Regions from separate parts of the Roseobacter denitrificans OCh 114 genome, predicted to be linked through region 1. Evidence: riboswitches for the same ligand, from Rfam matches in the RefSeq annotation. Region 1 holds a riboswitch; each other region holds the start of a gene.

Evidence for each region. A riboswitch is a leader RNA that binds a small molecule or an ion and turns the genes downstream of it on or off. The one in region 1 is predicted to bind cobalamin.
Region 2: it holds a riboswitch for cobalamin, as region 1 does, so the genes downstream of both, RD1_RS16020 (DUF1636 family protein) here and RD1_RS17540 (DUF1636 family protein) in region 1, are expected to answer to the same signal.
Region 3: it holds a riboswitch for cobalamin, as region 1 does, so the genes downstream of both, RD1_RS02495 (energy-coupling factor ABC transporter permease) here and RD1_RS17540 (DUF1636 family protein) in region 1, are expected to answer to the same signal.

What each region holds. Positions count from the first base shown of each region.
Region 1 covers NC_008209.1:3,697,684-3,704,153, forward strand. The annotation lists gene cobN (cobaltochelatase subunit CobN) at 1-2,117, opposite strand, end outside; gene cobW (cobalamin biosynthesis protein CobW) at 2,124-3,179, opposite strand; gene RD1_RS17540 (DUF1636 family protein) at 3,172-3,549, opposite strand; cobalamin riboswitch at 3,639-3,835, opposite strand; gene RD1_RS17545 (acetate/propionate family kinase) at 4,134-5,285, shown strand; gene cls (cardiolipin synthase) at 5,311-6,470, opposite strand, start outside.
Region 2 covers NC_008209.1:3,349,019-3,355,488, forward strand. The annotation lists gene RD1_RS16005 (FecCD family ABC transporter permease) at 1-534, opposite strand, end outside; gene RD1_RS16010 (ABC transporter substrate-binding protein) at 540-1,481, opposite strand; gene RD1_RS16015 (ABC transporter ATP-binding protein) at 1,494-2,276, opposite strand; gene RD1_RS16020 (DUF1636 family protein) at 2,273-2,677, opposite strand; cobalamin riboswitch at 2,781-3,001, opposite strand; gene RD1_RS16025 (hypothetical protein) at 3,160-3,567, shown strand; gene RD1_RS16030 (HlyD family secretion protein) at 3,560-4,795, shown strand; gene RD1_RS16035 (permease) at 4,984-6,036, opposite strand; gene RD1_RS16040 (ArsR/SmtB family transcription factor) at 6,086-6,400, opposite strand.
Region 3 covers NC_008209.1:519,848-526,317, reverse strand. The annotation lists gene RD1_RS02510 (branched-chain amino acid ABC transporter permease) at 1-284, opposite strand, end outside; gene RD1_RS02505 (branched-chain amino acid ABC transporter permease) at 281-1,201, opposite strand; gene RD1_RS02500 (ABC transporter substrate-binding protein) at 1,253-2,389, opposite strand; cobalamin riboswitch at 2,660-2,813, shown strand; gene RD1_RS02495 (energy-coupling factor ABC transporter permease) at 2,864-3,544, shown strand; gene RD1_RS02490 (NUDIX domain-containing protein) at 3,614-4,156, opposite strand; gene RD1_RS02485 (creatininase family protein) at 4,225-5,004, opposite strand; gene RD1_RS02480 (cupin domain-containing protein) at 5,146-5,823, shown strand; gene RD1_RS02475 (flavin monoamine oxidase family protein) at 5,820-6,470, shown strand, end outside.

The DNA.
Region 1 (6,470 bases):
GGGCCACCCGCGATGCGTTTGCCATCCAGTGCCGCCAGGAGGGCCGCACTCTCGCATCGCGCGGAAAGGCCCGCATCAAAACTGGTATCCACCTGCGGCGCGCGGCCCCAGATATGCAAGCCATCGCCAAACTGGCTGTCCTTGATGTCACAGACAAAGCGGTCGATGCGCGTGATGGCTTCGGCCGCGCAGGACACATCGTCCAACCCCAGTTCATGTTCCACACCGAGCGCCTGCGCTTCGTCACGAATGTTCTGTTGCAACAGATCCCGGCGGCGCGGATCAAGCCCATCCGCATTGGAAAACTCATCCAGCAAAGCTTCGAGCCGCACCAGCCGCAGCGGCGTGGCAGTGGGGCGCAGGGGCGGCGGAATATGCCCCAGCGTCACAGCCCCGATGCGGCGCTTGGCTTGTGCCGCCTCGCCGGGATCATTCACGATAAAGGGATAAATCACCGGCGTCGCCCCGCTCAGCGCATCCGGCCAACACTGATCTGACAAAGCGACCGCTTTGCCCGGCAACCATTCCAGCGTGCCATGCGCCCCGATGTGAACGATAGCATCCACCTGCCTGCGCAGCCACAGGTAGAAGGCCACATATTCATGGCGCGGGACACGGGACAGGTCGTGGTATTCTTCATCCCGTTTCTGCGGTGTGCCACGTTCTGGCTGCAGGGCGATCCAGACATTGCCACGCCGCACAGCCGGCAGTGCGATACCACCGTGTTCAGGCGGATCGCCCCATGCCGCCGTGAGATCGTCGCGCAGGCTCTGGGGCAGATTGGCCAGCAGCGCCTGATAGTCACGCGCATCAAGCCGTTGGTCGGCGCGCTCAAAATCCTGCGCGGTAACGTGCCCGTCGGTCGCGTAGCCGGCACCTGCCAGATCCTCAAGGATCGCGCAGGCAGAGCCAAGCGCGTCCATCCCCACAGCATGCGCGAGGTTCCACTCGCGCCCCGGATAGGTGGACATCACCAATGCAATGCGGCGTTCACTGGCGGGTCTGGACGCCAGATGGACCCAAGCCGCCACGCGATCCGCGATTGCCGTGATCCGCTCAGCGTGGGGGCGGTGCACAAAGCGCGAGTATTGCAAATCCGCGTCCCGCTTTTGCGGCTCCTTGAAAGAGGCGACACCGGCGAACAGCCGTCCATCAACTTCTGGCAGCACCACATGCATGGCCAGATCAGCGGGGGACAAGCCGCGCTCTGCTTCGGCCCATGCCGCCTGCCGTGAGGTGGCCAGCGCCATCTGGAAAACCGGCACGTCGCCTGCATCCAGCGGCGAGGCGCCGCGCGTGCCCTGTCCGGAGAACGAGGTCGCATTGACGATTGCGACGGGGCTGAGATGGGCCACCTGACGTGTCAACCATTCCGCAGCCCCCGGAGCCTTGAGCGAGGGCGCAAACAGCCCCATCAAGGCGAACCCCTTGGCGCGCAGCGCGGCAAAGACCTGTTCAATCGGTGCCAGATCTGCGGCCACCAGAAACGACCGGTAAAAGACGACCAGGACCAGCGGGTCCGTGGCCGCGCTGGCCAGAACCGGACAGGTCACACCATGTTCCGGCGTCCATCCCCCGACCAAGGGCAACGTCTTGGCCCCGCGCACTGGCCCTGCATAAAGCCCCGATGCCAGCGCCATCTGCGCCAGTGCCGCCTGCCACGCAACCACACCACCGGTATCACACAGCTTTTGCAACTGACGCAATGTGGACACCGGCAAGGTGGAAACGGCATCAAGGCGCGCATCCATGCGCCCATCCGCAGGCAGCACGGCCAGCGCAATGCCTTTGGCCCGCGCCAAGGCCTCGATCTGCTGCAGGCCATAGGGCCAGTAAGGCACACCGCCAATCAACCGGATGAGGATACCCTTTGCGCCGCACAGCGTTTGTTCGACATAGGTATCGACCGACAGCGGGTGTTTCAGAGCCGCGATGTTCGCCAGTCGCAGGCCGGGCAGCCTGCCCTCGGGCCCGCCCCCCTTGCGCCACGCCTCCGCCAAAGCACCGAGGTCTGAATCAGACAGGCTGAGCACAACCAGATCGGCGGGCGTCTGCCCCAGATCGGTTGGCGTTTCCGTCTCTTCCAGACCATGGCTTTCGCGAAAGACGACATGCATGGCAGGTTACTCGGCAGCCGCTGGCACGGGAACCAAAACGGATTGCACCGCCTCATAGCTCACATCATCATGTTCAGCGATCACGACCAACCGGCCCCGGCGCGGTTCATTTTCGGCCCAGGGGCGGTCAAACTGATGGCGCACGCGCGCGCCCACCGCCTGCACCAGGAGCCGCATGGGCTTGCCCTTCACACAAGCATAGCCTTTGACGCGCAGGATGTTTTGCTCCTTGGCCAGAACCTCGATGCGGGCAACCAGTTCGGCCGGATCGGACACTTCGGGAATCTCCACCACGATCGATTCAAAATCGTCATGTTCGTGATCGTCATGCCCATCATGGTGTGACGGGCGCGCATCCATATCGTCTTCGGCGGCGGCCTCCAGCCCCAGAATGACGCGCGGGTCAATCAACCCTTCGGCGACCTCAATCACCGGGACGGGGCGCGGACTGCGCGCAGCGATTTCCTCTTTGGCTTTGGCCACACCTTCGGCACCGGCCAGATCGGGCTTGGTCAGCAGGATAATATCCGCACAGGAAATCTGGTCTTCGAAGACCTCGGACAAGGGCGTGTCATGATCAAGGCTGTCATCCGCAAGGCGCTGTGCATCCACCGCCGCCACATTCGAGGCAAAACGGCCCGCGGCCACGGCCTCGGCATCAGCCAGCGCGATGACGCCATCCACCGTGATCTTCGAGCGGATATCCGGCCAGTCAAACGCCTTGAGCAGCGGTTTCGGCAGGGCAAGGCCGGAGGTTTCGATCACGATATGCTCCGGGCGCGGCTCCAGCGCCATGAGCGCTTCGATGGTCGGGATGAAATCATCCGCGACTGTGCAGCAGATGCAGCCGTTCGCAAGCTCCATGATGTTTTCCGCCGGGCAATCCGGGATCGCACAGCTTTTGAGGATTTCACCATCCACCCCCACATCGCCAAATTCATTCACCACAACCGCCAGACGTTTGCCGCCGGGGTTCTGGATCAGGTGCGAAATCAGTGTGGTTTTCCCGGACCCGAGAAACCCTGTGATCACGGTGACGGGAAGTTTTGCAAGATCAGCCATTGTTGTCCTCCAGCGGCGGTATGCGCGCGATACAGTTACGTTTGAAATGTTCCGGGCGGGTGCGCCACGGGATCAGACCATCGCTGGTCTCATGATAAAGGGCGGCCCCCTCGATCAGCGTGTCCAGATGCGACGCCTCATGCAGGTTTCCGTACAGATAGGTCCACTTGTCCCCGCCCCCCCGCAGCGCGACGGAGCAGCCGGAATCGCAGTTTTGCAAACATTCCACCGCCCGCAAATCAAGCCCCTCGGGCAGACCGCGCGCCTGCAATTCATCAAACAGACGCTGGCCCGGACGTTCGCCGTCGTCGGTAACGTCGGTGCCGCGTTTGCATTTGATGCACACCAGTATCTCTGTGCGCTCACCCATGGGGGCGGCCAGTGCAGGTTACATCATTGTCCGTTATAACAGCATGTGCCGTCATCATGTCATTCCTTTCCGGAGCACCCCGCCCGGTCTTATGTTGCGTTTGTGATGGCAGGTCTCCTGGCTCGCGGGTCAGCGCGCCTCTTTTGCCTTCCCAACCCGTCTTTCGGTCAGTGGCGTGCGACAGAGGCACTCTTCGCTTACAGTTGCGGGGGCAGCCACGGCATTTCACCGCGTTCCCTTTTATGTCCCGGCCTGAACCGGAACAACCATCGTGCCCTGCATTTTCCAGCGATGGCGTGGGAAGTCAATGGCGCACCGGCTTGTCTGGCGATTATCATTTCTGATTGGCCAACTGGCGGTAGAGTGCGCGCGGTTCACCACGCCACAGGGTGCCGTCAGATACCCGCGTGACAGCGGATCACGAGGCTGCAACTATAACCATCAGAAAACACGCCGGTGTCCAGACCGGCGGCCAAACACTTGGGAGGCCATGTGCAAAACACACTGACAAGCCGCGCGGATCGGATGCACATGCGCCCCGCGTATCGTGCAAGCGTTGCTTTGTTCCGCCGGGTCGCCGCCACATGAGCGGTATCCTTACATTAAACACTGGCTCGTCGTCGCTGAAATTCGGGCTTTACCGGGATGCGCCAGAACCTGACCTGCTGCTGCACGGTCAGGTCGATGAGATTGGCGACAACGCGCTATTGATCCTGAACACCGGCGAGGAAAGAACCAAACAGAAGGTAGCGGCACCCAAGCCCGCTGCAGCGCTGGAACATGTGATGCAGGCGCTGGCGCCGCATTTGAGCGGGTTGCCCATCCACGGGGTGGGCCACAGGATTGTGCATGGCGGCATGGATTTTACGAAACCCACGCTGCTGACCGGCGATGTGATGGCGGCGCTTGCCCGGTTCAACCCGCTCGCCCCGCTCCATCAGCCCCATAACCTCGCCGGGGTTGAAGCCGCGCGCACGGCCTTTCCGGATGCCGTTCAGGTCGGGTGTTTCGACACGGCGTTTCACCGGGGCCATCCGTGGGTCAATGACACCTTTGCCCTGCCGCGCGCCTTTTATGACGAAGGGGTGCGGCGCTACGGGTTTCACGGGGTCAGTTACGAATACATCACAGGCGTTATCAAAACCACCTATCCCGACCTGCACAAAGGGCGGCTCGTGATTGCGCATCTGGGCAACGGGGCGTCCATGTGCGCGATTACAAACGGTAAAAGCGTCGGCTCCACAATGGGATTTTCGGCATTGGATGGTTTGCCCATGGGCACCCGCTGCGGCCAGATCGACCCCGGTGTGGTGCTGTATCTGCTCACGCAAAAGGGCATGGCACCCCTTGAAGTGATGGAAATGCTCTATTCCCAAAGCGGGCTTCTGGGCCTTTCGGGGATCACCAGCGATATGCGCGCACTTCTGGCCTCGGACGATCCGCAGGCGCGCGAAGCAATCGATTACTACGTATTCCGCGCCCGGCGTGAAATTGGGGCGCTGACGGCGGTGCTGGGGGGCATTGATGCGCTGATCTTTTGCGGGGGCATCGGGGAAAACGCAGCCCCCATCCGCAGCCGCATCGTTGAAGGGCTGGAGTACCTGAACATCAAGATTGACCCGGCGCAAAACCTGCGCAATGCGCGCGATATCGGGACGGGATCAACACGCGTGATGGTCATCCCGACGGATGAGGAACGCATCATCGCGCGCGCGGTTCATGCGGCAATATCATAGGGCACGACGCCTTGAGCCGGATCAATCACAACACCGGGCCAATGGTGGCGATGACATTGTGCCAGATGCGTTCGTGTCGGGGCCAGGCAAGCACCGTGTCAAGAAGTACAGGATCGGATTGCGCGATATACCCGGCCTGCCTGTCACAGATTTCGCGCGTGATGCGCGCGTCCTGCAAAAGCACGTTGTTTTCATAGTTCAGATCGAAACTGCGCAAATCCAGATTGGAGGAGCCGATCAGCGTCACTTTATCGTCTATCGTCAGTGTCTTGGCATGGAGCAGCCCCGCTTTGAACTCGTGGATATGACACCCGGCTGACAACAGCCTGCGGTAATAGCTGCGGCTGGCGGCGGCCACGATCCAGCTGTCGTTCTTTTGCGGAAAGATCAGCGTTACACGCACGCCGCGATAGGCCGCCGCACAGAGCGCATCCAGAACCGTCGCATCCGGCACGAAATATGGCGTGGTCAGCGTTATCGTGCTCTGCGCACAGTTGAAAAGGCTGGAAAACAACTGCGGCGTGGCGCTGTTGCGTTCGGTCGGGCCATCCCCGATTGCATGGGCCGGGAAGCCGGGGGAAAGACACTCGACCGTCACGGCATCAGGTTCAAACGCCTCGCCCGTTGCCTGCATCCAGTCACTCATGAACAACAGTTCATTCTGCGCAACCACGGGCCCTTGAAAACGCAGCATGATGTCCACCCATGGTCCAAACCGGGCTTTTGGCAGAAACTCCGGATCGGCACAGTTGCGGCTACCGCAATAGGTGATCTTGCCATCAATGACAGTGATCTTGCGGTGGTTGCGCAAATCAATCCGACTGGTCAGCAGTGTAAGAATGGGACGGTTGAGCGGCAGTGTCACGGCCACCTGAACACCTGCCTCTTTCATCTGCGTCCACAACGGCGATCTTATCAGCGCGCGCGAGCCCAGCCCGTCGGCCATGGCACGACATGTCACCCCGCGTTTGGCCGCGCGCATCAGCGCTTGCGCCACCTCGGTGCCCGTGCCGTCCGTCAGCCAGATGTAATACAGCACATGCACATGGCTCTGGGCGCGATCAATATCGGCGATCATGGCGGCTTTGGTGGCACGGTCATCCGCCATCAACTCCGCCTGATTGCCCGTCATGGGAAAGAAGCCGTTGATGGAACTCGCATACCGAAAGGCAGATTGGTAATAAG
Region 2 (6,470 bases), 350 kb from region 1:
CATCACGATGAAGGAAACCGCAACCCCGGCCAGCACCAGCCTATCCGCACTGGTGGCGGCGGCAAACTGCGAGACTGCCAGCACCAGCAGCGTCGCGCCCAAGGCCCCTGCAAAGGCCAGAAGAGGCACCGTCAGCAGCCCAAGAAACAACCCGGTGTGCAGCAGCGCAAGAATGGCGCCAAAAGCCCCGCCCGCAGAAATCCCCAGCAGATGCGGATCCGCAAGCGGGTTGCGCGTGACGGCTTGCAGACTTGCGCCCACCATCGCCAGACCGGCACCCACGAAACAGGCCAGCAGGGCGCGTGGAAAGCGGATGTCCCAGACAATCGCCTCGCGCCCAGCCGACCAATCGCCCTCGAAGGATGCACCAAAGGCATTGTTCAGCACCACGCCCCAGACCGTGGCAAAGGGGATTGAAACAGCGCCCACGCTGACCGCCATGCTGAGCGACACCAACAAAACTGCCCAGCCGCAGATCATGGCGACAGGGTAGACCGCAGACTGCCGGGAGCGTGCTGCGGCGGCCCTGAACATGGCGATCACTGCGCCCGGAAGGCGGCGGCAAGTGTCTTGACGGCGGCGATGTTGCGCGGCCCCGGCGTGGCCTCCACATACTCAAGCGTCACGAAACGGTCGTTGCGCACCGCGTCCAATTCCGCGAAAGCCGGGTTTGACATCATGAAGTCGCGCTTCTGTTCGGCGGTGACGTCCCCGTAATTGACGATCACGATGACCTCGGGATTGCGTTCAACGACGGCTTCCCAGCCTACCGTCGCCCAGCTTTTTTCCAGATCATTCATTATGTTCACGCCGCCCGCGGCCTCGATCAACGCATTCGGCATCGCATAGCGCCCGGCGGTAAAAGGCACGTCTTCGCCGCTGTCATAGACAAAAACACGCGGCGGGGTGCTGAGCGGCGACAATGACGCGGTGAAGCTGTCCAGTTCCGCGCGGTAGCCTGCGACCAGTGCCTCCGCCTTTTCGGATACGTTAAAGATCGCGCCGAGGTTCAGCAGATCGGCATACATATCTTCCATGCTGACGGCGGCTTTCTCACCAACGTGAATGCAGCTTTCGGTCAGCTCGTATACCTTGATGCCAAAGGGCTCCAGCGTCTCGGGGGTCACTTCGCCGCCGACCCGCATGCCATAGTTCCACCCCGCAAAGAAGAAATCAGCGTCCGCCCCGATCAGCACTTCCTTGCTGGGGTATTTGGCGGATAATTCTGGCAAGGCTTCGACGCCTGCGGTCATTTCCGCATCCAGCGTTTTCCAGCCGGAGATACCGGTATAGCCCACCATCCGGTCCGCCAGCCCAAGGACCAGCATCATCTCGGTCAGGTTGACGTCATTGGAAATTGCAGCCTTCGGCGGCGCGTCGAAGGTGACGGTTCGATTGCAGCTTTGCACCGTTGTCTGCGCCAGCGCGCCGGTGCCCACAAGCGTGATGAAGAGGGAAGAGAGGATATGTGTCGTTTTCATTTTGTGCCGACCTTAATGCGGAAGATGGAAGGATAAGTGTTTGGCCTTGCTGGGGCTGAGCTGCTCTGCGCGCGCCTCGACGGCAAAGACGTCCGAAACACGATGCGCAGTAAGCACCGCATCAGGCGGCCCCACGCCACGCGTGTGTCCGTTTTCGAGCAGCAGAATGGTATCGCAGGCATCCGCCGCGACATTCAAATCGTGCAGAGAGACGATGATCGTCACATCCAGCGCGCGAATGAGGGCGAGCACCTCAAGCTGATGGCGGATGTCCAGATGGTTGGTCGGCTCATCCAGCACGAGCACCTGCGGCTCTTGCGCAAGGGCGCGGGCCACCATGACCCGCTGGCGTTCACCGCCCGACAGGTTGACGAGGTCCCGATCCGCCAGATCGCTCAGGTTCAGCGTCTCAAGCGCGGCTTCCACGATCTGCGCATCCTTTGCGCCTGCGGTGGCAAACCCAAGGCGGTGCGGCGCGCGACCCAGCGTCACGATTTCGCGCACTGTCAGTCCAAAGGACGACGGCTGTTCCTGCAAAACCGCCGCCACCTTTCGCGCAGCGGCGCGCGGCGGGATCGACCAGATGTCGTCTCCGCCGATCCTGATCTGACCACTCAGGGGCGCCTGATACCGGTAAAGCAGACGCAACAGGGTTGATTTACCCGCCCCATTTGGACCGACAACGCCCATCACGCTGCCGGCTTTGGCGCGAAAACTGGTTGGGTGCAGCAAGAGCGGCTCTTTGCGGCGCGGCGCCCAGCTGATGTTCTGCGCGACAATGTCCGTGGCGTTCATGAGACACGCACATCGCTGACTTCAAGCGCGATGATGGCCGCAGGCACGCGCGCAAGCGTGGTTTTGCGTAATTTGCCGGGACGATCAACCGACGAACACCATCCGTCCTCCAGCAGTGCGTAATCACGTGCAAAACGAACCAGATCAGCGATATCCGCATCCGCCTCGATGTCGCCAAAAAGATAGGTCGCCTTGCGCGTGCCGTGATAGGCAACCGTGCAGGGGCGATCACAGCCCGCCATGCAGGCCACGCCGGAAATCTCGAATTCTCCGCTCACGCTGTCGCCCGCAGCAGCAATGGCCGCGCGCAGTCTGGCAATCAATTCATAGCCAGGTTTGCAGTCGGTGCCCTTGTGTCGGCAGGATGTGCAGATTGTTATTCTATGTGTCGGTGTTCCCATGTCGCCCTCCGCGATTGCGCAGGGTGCCTTGTGGGACATGTATTTTTCGACGGGTTGGCCCGTAAATCCATCATGACCTCCTGTCCGGACACCCCGCCCGGGTTGAAGTTACATCGATGATGGCAGGTCTCCTGACTTGCGGGTCACAGCTTGCCCGATCCTTCCCGGATGCGGATGCACCCAGTGGTGATCATCGGGGTCGCTCACCGCTTACAGTTGCGGGGGCAGTCACGGACTTGGCGTCTGTTACGAACGCCGCACCGTATTCCCTTTTCAGCCCGGATTGCTTTTGGCTTTCCGAACACCATCCCCAGAACCCTTTCCCGACATTCTGCCGCGCGTCAAGGGAAACTCTGTGCTGTCCGCATTTACATGCCGTCGGCCAAAAGCGCAGCATTGCAATGCCAACGGATTTCTCGTTATGAAGGTGTTGGTATCATGGGCCTCAAAGGTCTGCGTTTGTGGTATCTTTTGGAGAACGCATGGAACCTGCAACGCTTCACCCCATGGCGACCGGACATATTCCCAAATATGTGACCGCGGCTGATGGCAGCGACTACCTTTTCACCTTCATGGTTTTTTTCACGGTCGCAATCGTGATCCTGATCGGTGTCGCCTATTTCACGCTGCATGCGATTCCGGAAAAGCTGGCGCATAAGTCGAACCATCCGCAGTTCCAACTGGTTGGTATTTTGTCCCTGCTCGCCCTGTTTACTCACAACGGGCTCTTCTGGGTGGCCGCGATCCTTGTGGCGGGGTTCCAGTTTCCAGACTTCAGCAGCCCCCTGCGCGCCATTGCCGATGCGATTGATCGAAACGGGTCGCATGACACACCCGCCGCTGCGCAAACCCCGATCAATCCGGCGCCGAAAGACACCTCCGATGCTTGAGACACTGATCTGCGCGCTGTTTACGATCCTACCTGACTATCTCTATCGCCGCTTCCGGCAGGGCAAGAGAATAGGTATTGAAATCAACCTTTTCAGCGTCTGGTATGAACTCAGGTGGGGCATAACCGGATGCGCGATCATGGCGCTCACCGTGATTACCACGCTGTTTTATTTCCACCCGGCCACAAATTCCGTCGTGTCCTATTTTCGCACAGTGACGATCTTGCCGCAGGCCGGGGGCCGCGTGCTGGAAATCTACGTCAAGAACAACGAATTGGTGAACCTGGGCCAGCCGATATTTCGTCTGGAGGACCACTCCCAACGCGCACAGGTCGAAGCCGCAAAGGCGATGATTGCGCAGGCCGATGCCTCCCTGAAAGTCGCGCAAACCGATCTGACCGAGGCCACCGCCGCCATCGCCGGGGCCACCGCTGCCCTGAAGCAGGCGGAGGAAGAGCTCGAACGCAATGTGACCCTGCGCGATCAGGGCTCGACCGCCGTGCGCCTTACTGAAATCGACCGTTTTGAAAACCTCGTTGCGCAACGCTCCGCACAGCGTGACGCAGCGATTGCCCAACTGGCGGAGACGCAGGAACGCATCGATTCGCTCATCCCCGCGCAGAAAGCCAACGCGCTCGCACAGTTTGATGCAGCCAATGCCGAGCTGGAAAAAACCGTGGTCTATGCGGGCGTGACCGGTCGTGTCGAACAACTGAGCCTGCAGGTCGGTGACTACATCAGCCCGGTCCTGCGACCAGCGGGCGTTCTGGTGCCCGTGACATCCGGGCGGAGCCGCTTTCAGGCCGGTTTCAACCAAATGGCCGCACAGGTCATCAAACCGGGAATGATTGGCGAAATCGGTTGTATGACCAAGCCGTTTACCGTCATTCCGATGGTGGTTGTCGCGGTTCAGGACGTGATCCCGTCGGGACAGGTCCGCCCCAGCGACCGCCTGCTGGACCCGCAGAACAACCAGCAGCCGGGCAGCGTCATGGTCTATCTGGAACCGCTTTACGAAGGGACGGCCGAACTATTGCCGCCGGGCAGCAACTGCATCGCGAACGTCTACACGGACAATCACGAACGCCTTGAGGACGAAAGCCTCGGCACTCTTCACAAGCTGGCACTACATGTGATTGACACGATCGGCGTGGTCCATGCGGCTGGTTTGAGACTGAGACTATTGCTGATGCCGGTGCAGACGCTAGTGTTCAGCGGCGGTCATTGATCCAGAGCGTGTGACGAAAAACCTGAAAAATCACGCATCACGCAACGCGTTGAAATCCTTTATTTCAGGCAGCGTTACGTGATCTACGTTTTTCGCATGACGGTTTAAACGCGTATGAGGCCGGAACTGACCGACCCGTTTTCCCAGCCTGTCGCAGTTTGTCAGCCCCCCTGCGCGGGCTTTTATGCTCATAGCGATGTCCACAGGTGCAAGAGCAGCCCCGCCACAAAGGATCCCGTCAGCGCGATCCCCACGTAGAGGAAAAAGACACGCCGCTTGACCAGTGCCCAGACCGCAATCGCCGCTGGCAGGGAGGTCACGCCACCGGCCACCAGAAAGGCAAGGCCCGCTCCCGCCGCCATTCCCTGATCCATCAGGCCGCCGACAAGGGGCAGTGCTGCGTAGCCGTTCAAATAGGCGGGCACACCCACCACCGTCGCGACCGCAATCGGCGCAAGCCCAGACCCGCCCAGCGTTTGCGCAACCAGATCCGCCGGCAGCCAAGCAAGCATCAGGCTCTCCAGCAAAAACGCCAGTGTCAGCCATTTGGCAAGAAACAGGGTGGCCTTGACCCCCTCACGCCAGAACTTGGCCATCCGTTCGTCGTCGCGCCAGAATGTCCAGACCACGTCCTTTGCCCCCCGAACGGAGGAGCCACAGCACCCGCCATTGCCGACGCCGTCGCGCAGCGGATCGCCGAGGCCGCCCGCTTTGCCCATGAGATGAACAACGACCCCGCCCGCGATGCCCAAACCGACAGCCGCCAGCGTTTTCGCAATCGCAAATTCAAGCCCGATGACACCTGTGGTCAGCACGAACATGGACGGGTCCATCACCGGGGAGGCCAGCCAGAATGCCATGACAGCCGCCAGCGGCACGCCCATTGCCAAAAGCGCCGCGATCAGCGGAATGACACCGCAGGAGCAGAACGGGGACAGCCCACCCGCCAATGCGGCAATGACGATCATGACAAGCGGCGATCCGGTGAACGCGCGGGCGATCAGCCCATCCGCGCCGGACGCGCCCGCATAAGCCGCAATGCCGATGGACAAGACGAGAAACGGCGCGACACTGATCAGGTTCTGCGCCACAAAAGCAGCGCTGACAGCCCCCTGCGCAGGCACGATCAGAAACAATGCACCCAGAAGGCAAGCCGAGAACAACCAGACCCTTTCGTGCGTCCACAGCCTATGGATCAGGTCAGAGGCCCGCGAACGCAGGTTCAGCGCAAGTTCTGTCATGACGAAATCCTTGGATTTATCGTTTCTTTATGCGTGAAAGTACGACCGCTCATGCGGCATCCTCCCGGGAGAGTTTGACGCCCACGCAACATTCGGACGTCAGGAAAGAAACGATCTGATGCATGGCGTCATATTTGACGCGGTTCACGATCTGGCGTCCTTGCCGTTCCTGCCGGACAAGACCCGCATCCACCAAAGCCTTGAGATGATGCGCCAGCGTTGACGGCGCCATGTCCAGATGATGGCCGATATCGCCAACATTCAGCCCCTCATCCCCCGCGCGCACGAGCAGGCGAAACACTGAAAGACGTGTGGCGTGTCCGAGGGCTGCAAGAGCGGTGGCGACAGATTCGTTCGTTTCCATGGCCTCAACATAACCATAAAACTAGTTTTGTAAATGAATGCTTGTGCCGGGTCGGTTTTTTTAATGCTGC
Region 3 (6,470 bases), 960 kb from region 1:
GTTCCCTCAATCAGGAACGGCCATTCCATCACGGGGGTGAATGTCTGCGCATGATGGGCAAGGATACCCATCGCATAGCCCCCGAGACCAAAGAACACCGCGTGCCCGAGGCTGACCAGACCACCCCAGCCCAGTGCGATGTTCAGACCAACCGCCGCCAGCGCGAAGATCACCGCGCGCGTGGCCAGCGTGATCGTGAAGGGTTCATCCACCAGCAGCGCCCAGATCGGCACGGCGCACAGGCCGATCAGCACGACGCTATTGACCATCCGTTCCGACATCACGCGCGCGCCCCGTAAAGACCGGTAGGCCGCCAGATCAGCACCGCCCCCATCAGGATGTATATCGCCATGGAGGCCAGCGCCGAGCCCGCCGACGTGGCGGTGGCCGCATCGGTAAAGAGCTTGAACAGTTCCGGCAGGAAAATACCGCCCAGCGTATCCGTCAGGCCCACCAGCAACGCGCCGACAAATGCCCCCTTGATGGAGCCGATACCCCCGATCACGATGACCACAAAGGCGAGGATAAGCACGGGTTCGCCCATGCCAACCTGCACGGATTGGATCGCCCCGACCAGCGCGCCCGCCAGCCCGGCCAACGCCGCGCCAAGTGCAAACACCAGCGTATAAAGGCGCGAGATATCCACCCCGAGGGCCGCGATCATCTCGCGGTCGTTTTCCCCTGCCCTTATCTGAACACCGTTGCGCGTGCGGTTGATGAGCAACGCAAGCCCCAGCCCCACGGCAAGCCCCACGGCAATCAGAACGAGCCTGTACAGCGGATATTGAATGCCACCTGGCAGGGACACAGGCCCCGATACGGCATCAGGGATGTCCAGAAACAGCGGGAAAGAACCAAAGACCCACCGCGTTCCTTCTGAAAAGATCAGGATCAGCGCAAAGGTGGCCAGCACCTGATCAAGGTGATCCGTGGCGTAAAGCCTGCGGATGACAACGGTTTCGATCAAGACGCCCGCCATCGCCGCAGCGGCCATCGCAGCGAACAGTGCAAGCAGGAACGACCCCGTTAGTCCAGCCACAGCCGCCGCCGCAAAAGCCCCGATCATATAGAGCGATCCGTGCGCAAGGTTGATCAGCCCCATGACGCCAAAGATCAGCGTCAGTCCAGCCGCCATCAAAAACAGCATCACGCCGAATTGCAGACCGTTCAGGACCTGTTCGATGATCAGAATTGTGGACATGGTTCTATTTACCGGTCCGGGGGCCAAGAGACACCCGGACCAAGGCGTTGCTTACATCTTGCACTCAGCCGCATAGGCGTCAGCGTGGTCTTCGAGGGCGACGCCGATGATCTTGTTGGTAAAGACATCGCCTTCCTTGATGACCTCGCGGGCATAGATATCCTGAATGGGGTGATGGTTGGGCCCAAAGGCAAAATCACCGCGTGTGCTGTCGAAATCCGCCGCCTTGAGTGCTGCGCGGAAGGCGTCCGCATCCGCAGGGCTGGCCGTTGCGAGCGCAGAGATCAGCAGGTTTGCCGTGTCAAACCCTTGACTGGCATAGAGTGACGGCAAACGCCCGTATTCCGCCTGAAATGTCTCGACAAAGGCGGCATTGGTCGGGTTGTCGATGTCCTTGCTCCACTGCGATGTGTTCACCACACCAAGGGCTGCATCACCGACGGCCTGCAGGATGCCCTGATCAAAGGAAAACGCAGGACCAACCACCGGGATATCAATGCCACTGTCGGCATATTGCTTGAGGAATGAAATCCCCATGCCACCGGGCAGGAAAAAGAACACGGAATCCGCCCCGGACGCGCGGATCTGCGCAATCTCGGCAGCGTAATCGGTTTGACCCAGTTTGGTGAACAACTCCCCGGCCAATTCGCCGCCAAAGGTCCGCTTGTAGCCCGTCAGCGCATCCTGACCGGCGGGATAGTTTGGCGCGAGGATGAAGCTGTTGGAATAGCCCGCAGAGGTGGCATAGGCACCAGCGGCCTCGTGCAGGTTATCGTTTTGCCACGCGACGTTGAAATAGTTCGGATGGCACCCCTTACCCGCCAGTGCGGATGGACCCGCATTGGGTGACAGATAAAACTTGCCCTGTGCGACAGTCGCCGGAACGACGGCCATGGCGAGGTTCGACCAGATTATCCCCGTCATCACATCGACCTTTTCGGACTGGATCATCTTGTCGGCCAGTTGCACGGCGATATCGGGTTTGCGCTGATCGTCTTCGATCACGACCTCGATGTCGTCACGGCCCGACTGTTTCACCGCGAGCATGAAGCCGTCGCGCACGTCGATACCTAGCCCGGCACCGCCCCCCGAAAGGGTTGTGATCATGCCGACCTTGACGCCTTCTGCCGATGCGCCGCCTGCCAAAGCAGCCAGTGCCGCAGACAGAATGAGTGATTTCACCTTCATCTTGATTTCCCCTGTTTTTCCCGGGTGGTTTTTGGTCGTCTGACGCATCGCATCCACCCCTGCAACTGCGTCGATTATTCATATCCCGCAAGACTTGATCAGAAACAACAGGGATTTGCCAGTCACCGCAGGACAGAATTGGCCAAAAACCGGGCGCAGGGCCGCCGATTTTCGGCCAAACCACACCGGCGCTGCCCGTCGACAGGCTACGTCGCGATCGCACCCGGATCATCAATCGTCGCAGACAGGCTTGCCTTGCGTGTCCGATCGCGTAAAGCTTGCGGGGATGGCGGCCCCTGAAAACGGGCCTTAATTGGGAACCGGGTGCAAGACCCGGACTGCCCCCGCAACTGTAAGCAGCGAAAACGGCCAGCGCGGCCCGAAGCTGTAAGTCAGGATACCAACCATCAATCTGCAACCGCCGGAAAATTCCGGCCATTTAAATGCGTCGGGTGGACGCGAAAGGAAGTAAACATGCACATCGAACCGGGCGTCGTGGACGGCGCAAAAATGGTATTGGCCTATGGAACGGCCGCTGCCGCTGCGGGCTATTCCCTCAAACTGATCAATGATGATCTCAAGACCCATTCCGTGGTCTCCTTTGCCCTGCGCTCCGTGATTGCGGCGATCGGGGTGTTCATCTTCTTTGAGGTCTTTCCGCATTTCGCCGTCGGCATCTCGGAGGTGCACATCATTCTGGGCACGACGCTGTTTTTGCTGCTCGGGTCTGGTCCAGCCGCGCTTGGCCTTGCGGGCGGTCTGGCGATCCAAGGGTTGTTTTTCGCACCCTCCGATGTGCCGATGTATTTCGTCAATGTCTCAACGCTGCTGTTCCCGCTGTTTGCGGTGGACGCGCTGGCCAAACGGGTCATTCCGCAGACAACGGCCTATGTCGATCTGCGCTATGTGGATGTGCTGAAAATGTCGGCTGTCTATCAGGGCGGCGTTGTTGCATGGGTGGCCTTCTGGGCGATCTACGGGCAAGGCGTTGGGGCCGACAACCTGTCCGCCGTGACAAGCTTTGGCGTGGCCTATCTGCTGGTCATCCTGATTGAACCTTTGGCCGATCTCGCAGCGCTTGCCGGTGCCAAGGGCCTGCGCGCAATGACCGACCGGGGCATCTTCACGCACCGTTTGCATAACGCGGCCACATAAGAATGCGTTTGGACCGTGGCGCAACGGCGCGCCGCGGTCCCCTCTTTGCGCTGACCTGTTGCGCGGTTTCTATCCATGTTCGGAAATGGCCAATAGCCCAAGTGCGGCTATACTCGGCGCATCCTTGATCTGCCCAGCGCGGATCATGTCATGTATCGCCTCAAGACTGAACGACGCGGTTTGCATATCCTGTTCTTCTTTGTCGCGATTTACGCGCCCCGCTTGCAGACCGGTTGCCAGAAACGCGTGAAACCCCTGATTTGAAAAACCGTATGCCTCGAAAAGATGCCCCAACCTGATGAGGGATTGCGCGCGAAAGCCGGTCTCCTCCTCCAATTCGGCGAGGGCGACCTTTTCCGGGTCCGTGCCCGGCCTCGTTTCCCATGACCCTTGCGGGAATTCCCAATAGCGCCCGCCCACCGGATAGCGAAACTGCTGCACCAGTTGAAACCGCCCATCTGCATGCTGCGGGACAATCAGAACAAAGTCTTCTTTGTCAACGACGCCGTAAATCCCGTCTGATCCATCGGGAAAAGTCACCGCATCCTCGTGCACCTTCATCCATCTGTTTTCATAAACGGTCCGGCGGAATTGCCTTTTGATTTCGCTCATCGCAACACTCCCCTTCAGGTGCACGCGCCTGTCGATGCACCGGCTCTGCGTGACGTCTTGAATGGCCTTCAAAGGCTGGCGCGATGGTCGAAGGCGGCCAACTCACCGAGAAAATCAGAAAAGTTGCGCGCCGCCGAAGACAACAGCGCCTCGCCTTTTTCGACAGTCGCCGCCGCAGCATTGCCACAAGCTCCGTCGGCGTTCAGATCGTCGATGAGCCAACCGGGCCGCGCCACCTGCCCGGTCAGCCCGATCCACTTCTGCGGCCAATCCTGCATGGCGGGGCGGAAATCCCGCGCCTTTGCCATATCGACCTTCTCCGGTGCCGCCGCCAACATCGCAGAGGTTTCGATGTCACCACCATGTACATCCATCGCCAGTGCCTGTGCATCAAAATGCGCCTGCGCTTGGGCGAACCCGAACCAGCCACAGTGCACAGCTATCATGTCATGCGTGATGCGCATGTCCCGCACGGCGACCTCCAGCAGGGCGGTGTTGCCCCCGTGGCCATTGAACAGGCACAACCGATCAATGCCGGCGCGGTGAACCGAGGCCGCGATGTCGCGCAAAACCGCCAGAAGCGTGTCGCCCGTGAGGCTCAGTGTGCCGGGGTGGCGGTCATGCTCGGCACTTTTGGTGACCCGCAGCGTCGGCAGCACCAGAACGGTACAACCATCAGCAACCTGCGTGCGCGCAAGCACGGCCTCCACCAGATCGCTGTCAACCGAAACCGCCAGATGCGGCCCATGCTGTTCGCTCGCGCCCATGGGCAAAACGGCGATTGCCCTTTCGGGCAGTGATTTGAAATCCGGCGCGCGCAGGTCTTCCCAATAGATCACACCCACCATTTGATCCGTCCCTCCTGTTGCGCTTTGACCCTGCCCGACACGGCCTGCCCAATGCAATGAATAACGATCGGGTGATCCCAATTGCAATTTCGCTGCCTCGTGGTAGGCACAGCGCCACCGCAACTGACACCGGAGCCTCCCATGGATTTGCATGCCGATTTTTCGCAACGTGTTGTTGTTCATTCTGACGAAGTCGAATGGCGCGCCTCTCCGATGCCGGGCGTTGACCGTCGGATGCTGGACCGGATCGGGGGTGAGGTCGCACGCGCCACAACAATCGTGCGGTACGCGCCCAACAGCCGTTTTTCGGAACACACCCATACGGGCGGCGAAGAATTCATCGTCCTCGACGGGGTGTTTTCGGATGAACACGGCGATTTCCCGGCGGGGTCTTATGTGCGCAACCCCCCGACATCGGCCCACTCCCCTCATTCCGACACAGGGTGCACGATTTTTGTGAAACTCTGGCAGTTCCAGCCGGAAGACCGCACCCATGTCGTCATCGACATGAACAAAATGGAATTTATCCCCGATGCGACCCGCGCAGGGGTGAGCGTCATGACCCTGTTCCACGACAATCAGGAAACGGTGCGCGCCGAAAAATGGGCTGCCGGGGCCTCAGTGGCAATGGACCTGCCGGATGGTGGCGAGTTTCTGGTGCTGGAGGGCAGCATGACCGAGGGCGGCGATCAGTTGCAACAGGGGTCATGGCTGCGCCTGCCCTGCGCAAGCACCCTGAACGCCACAGCGGGCCCGAAAGGCGTGCGCCTCTGGGCCAAACTGCGCCACATCCAACACGCAAAGCCGCCGGCCCCGTGACACCCCGGCATCGCGCCGATGTTGTGATCGTTGGCGGCGGCATCGCCGGGCTCTACCTTGCGGACCGGCTCCATCAGGCGGGCCGTGATTATCTGCTGGTTGAAAGTCGGGACAGGCTGGGCGGTCGGGTGCTGAGTGAAACGGTCAACGGTGCCGCCTATGACCTTGGGCCAGCGTGGTTCTGGGCGGGCCAGCCGCGCATTGCCGGTCTGATATCACGCTTTGCCCTGCCTGTTTTTGAACAATACGCGCAGGGTGAGTTCCGGTTTGAGGACGCGCAGGGCCGCATACAGCAAGGGCGAGGCGCAGCGTCCATGCAAGGTTCATTTCGAATTGACGGCGGAATGAGCACGCTTTGCGCCGCGCTCGCCGGTCAGATTGATCCATCGCGCATCCTGTTGAACACCAAGGTGAGGCACCTGTCGCAAGCGGATGGCAACATCCTCGTAAGCTGCGCGGCGGGTGTGGATATCGAGGCGCGGTCCGTGGTTCTGGCGATACCGCCGCGCGTGGCGGCATGCCTCGATTTTTCCCCTGCTCTGCCCACAGCGGCGACAAAAACGATGGCCGCTATTCCGACATGGATGGCAAGCCAAGCGAAAGCCGTCATTTTATACGATACGCCGTTCTGGCGTGACATGGGGCTG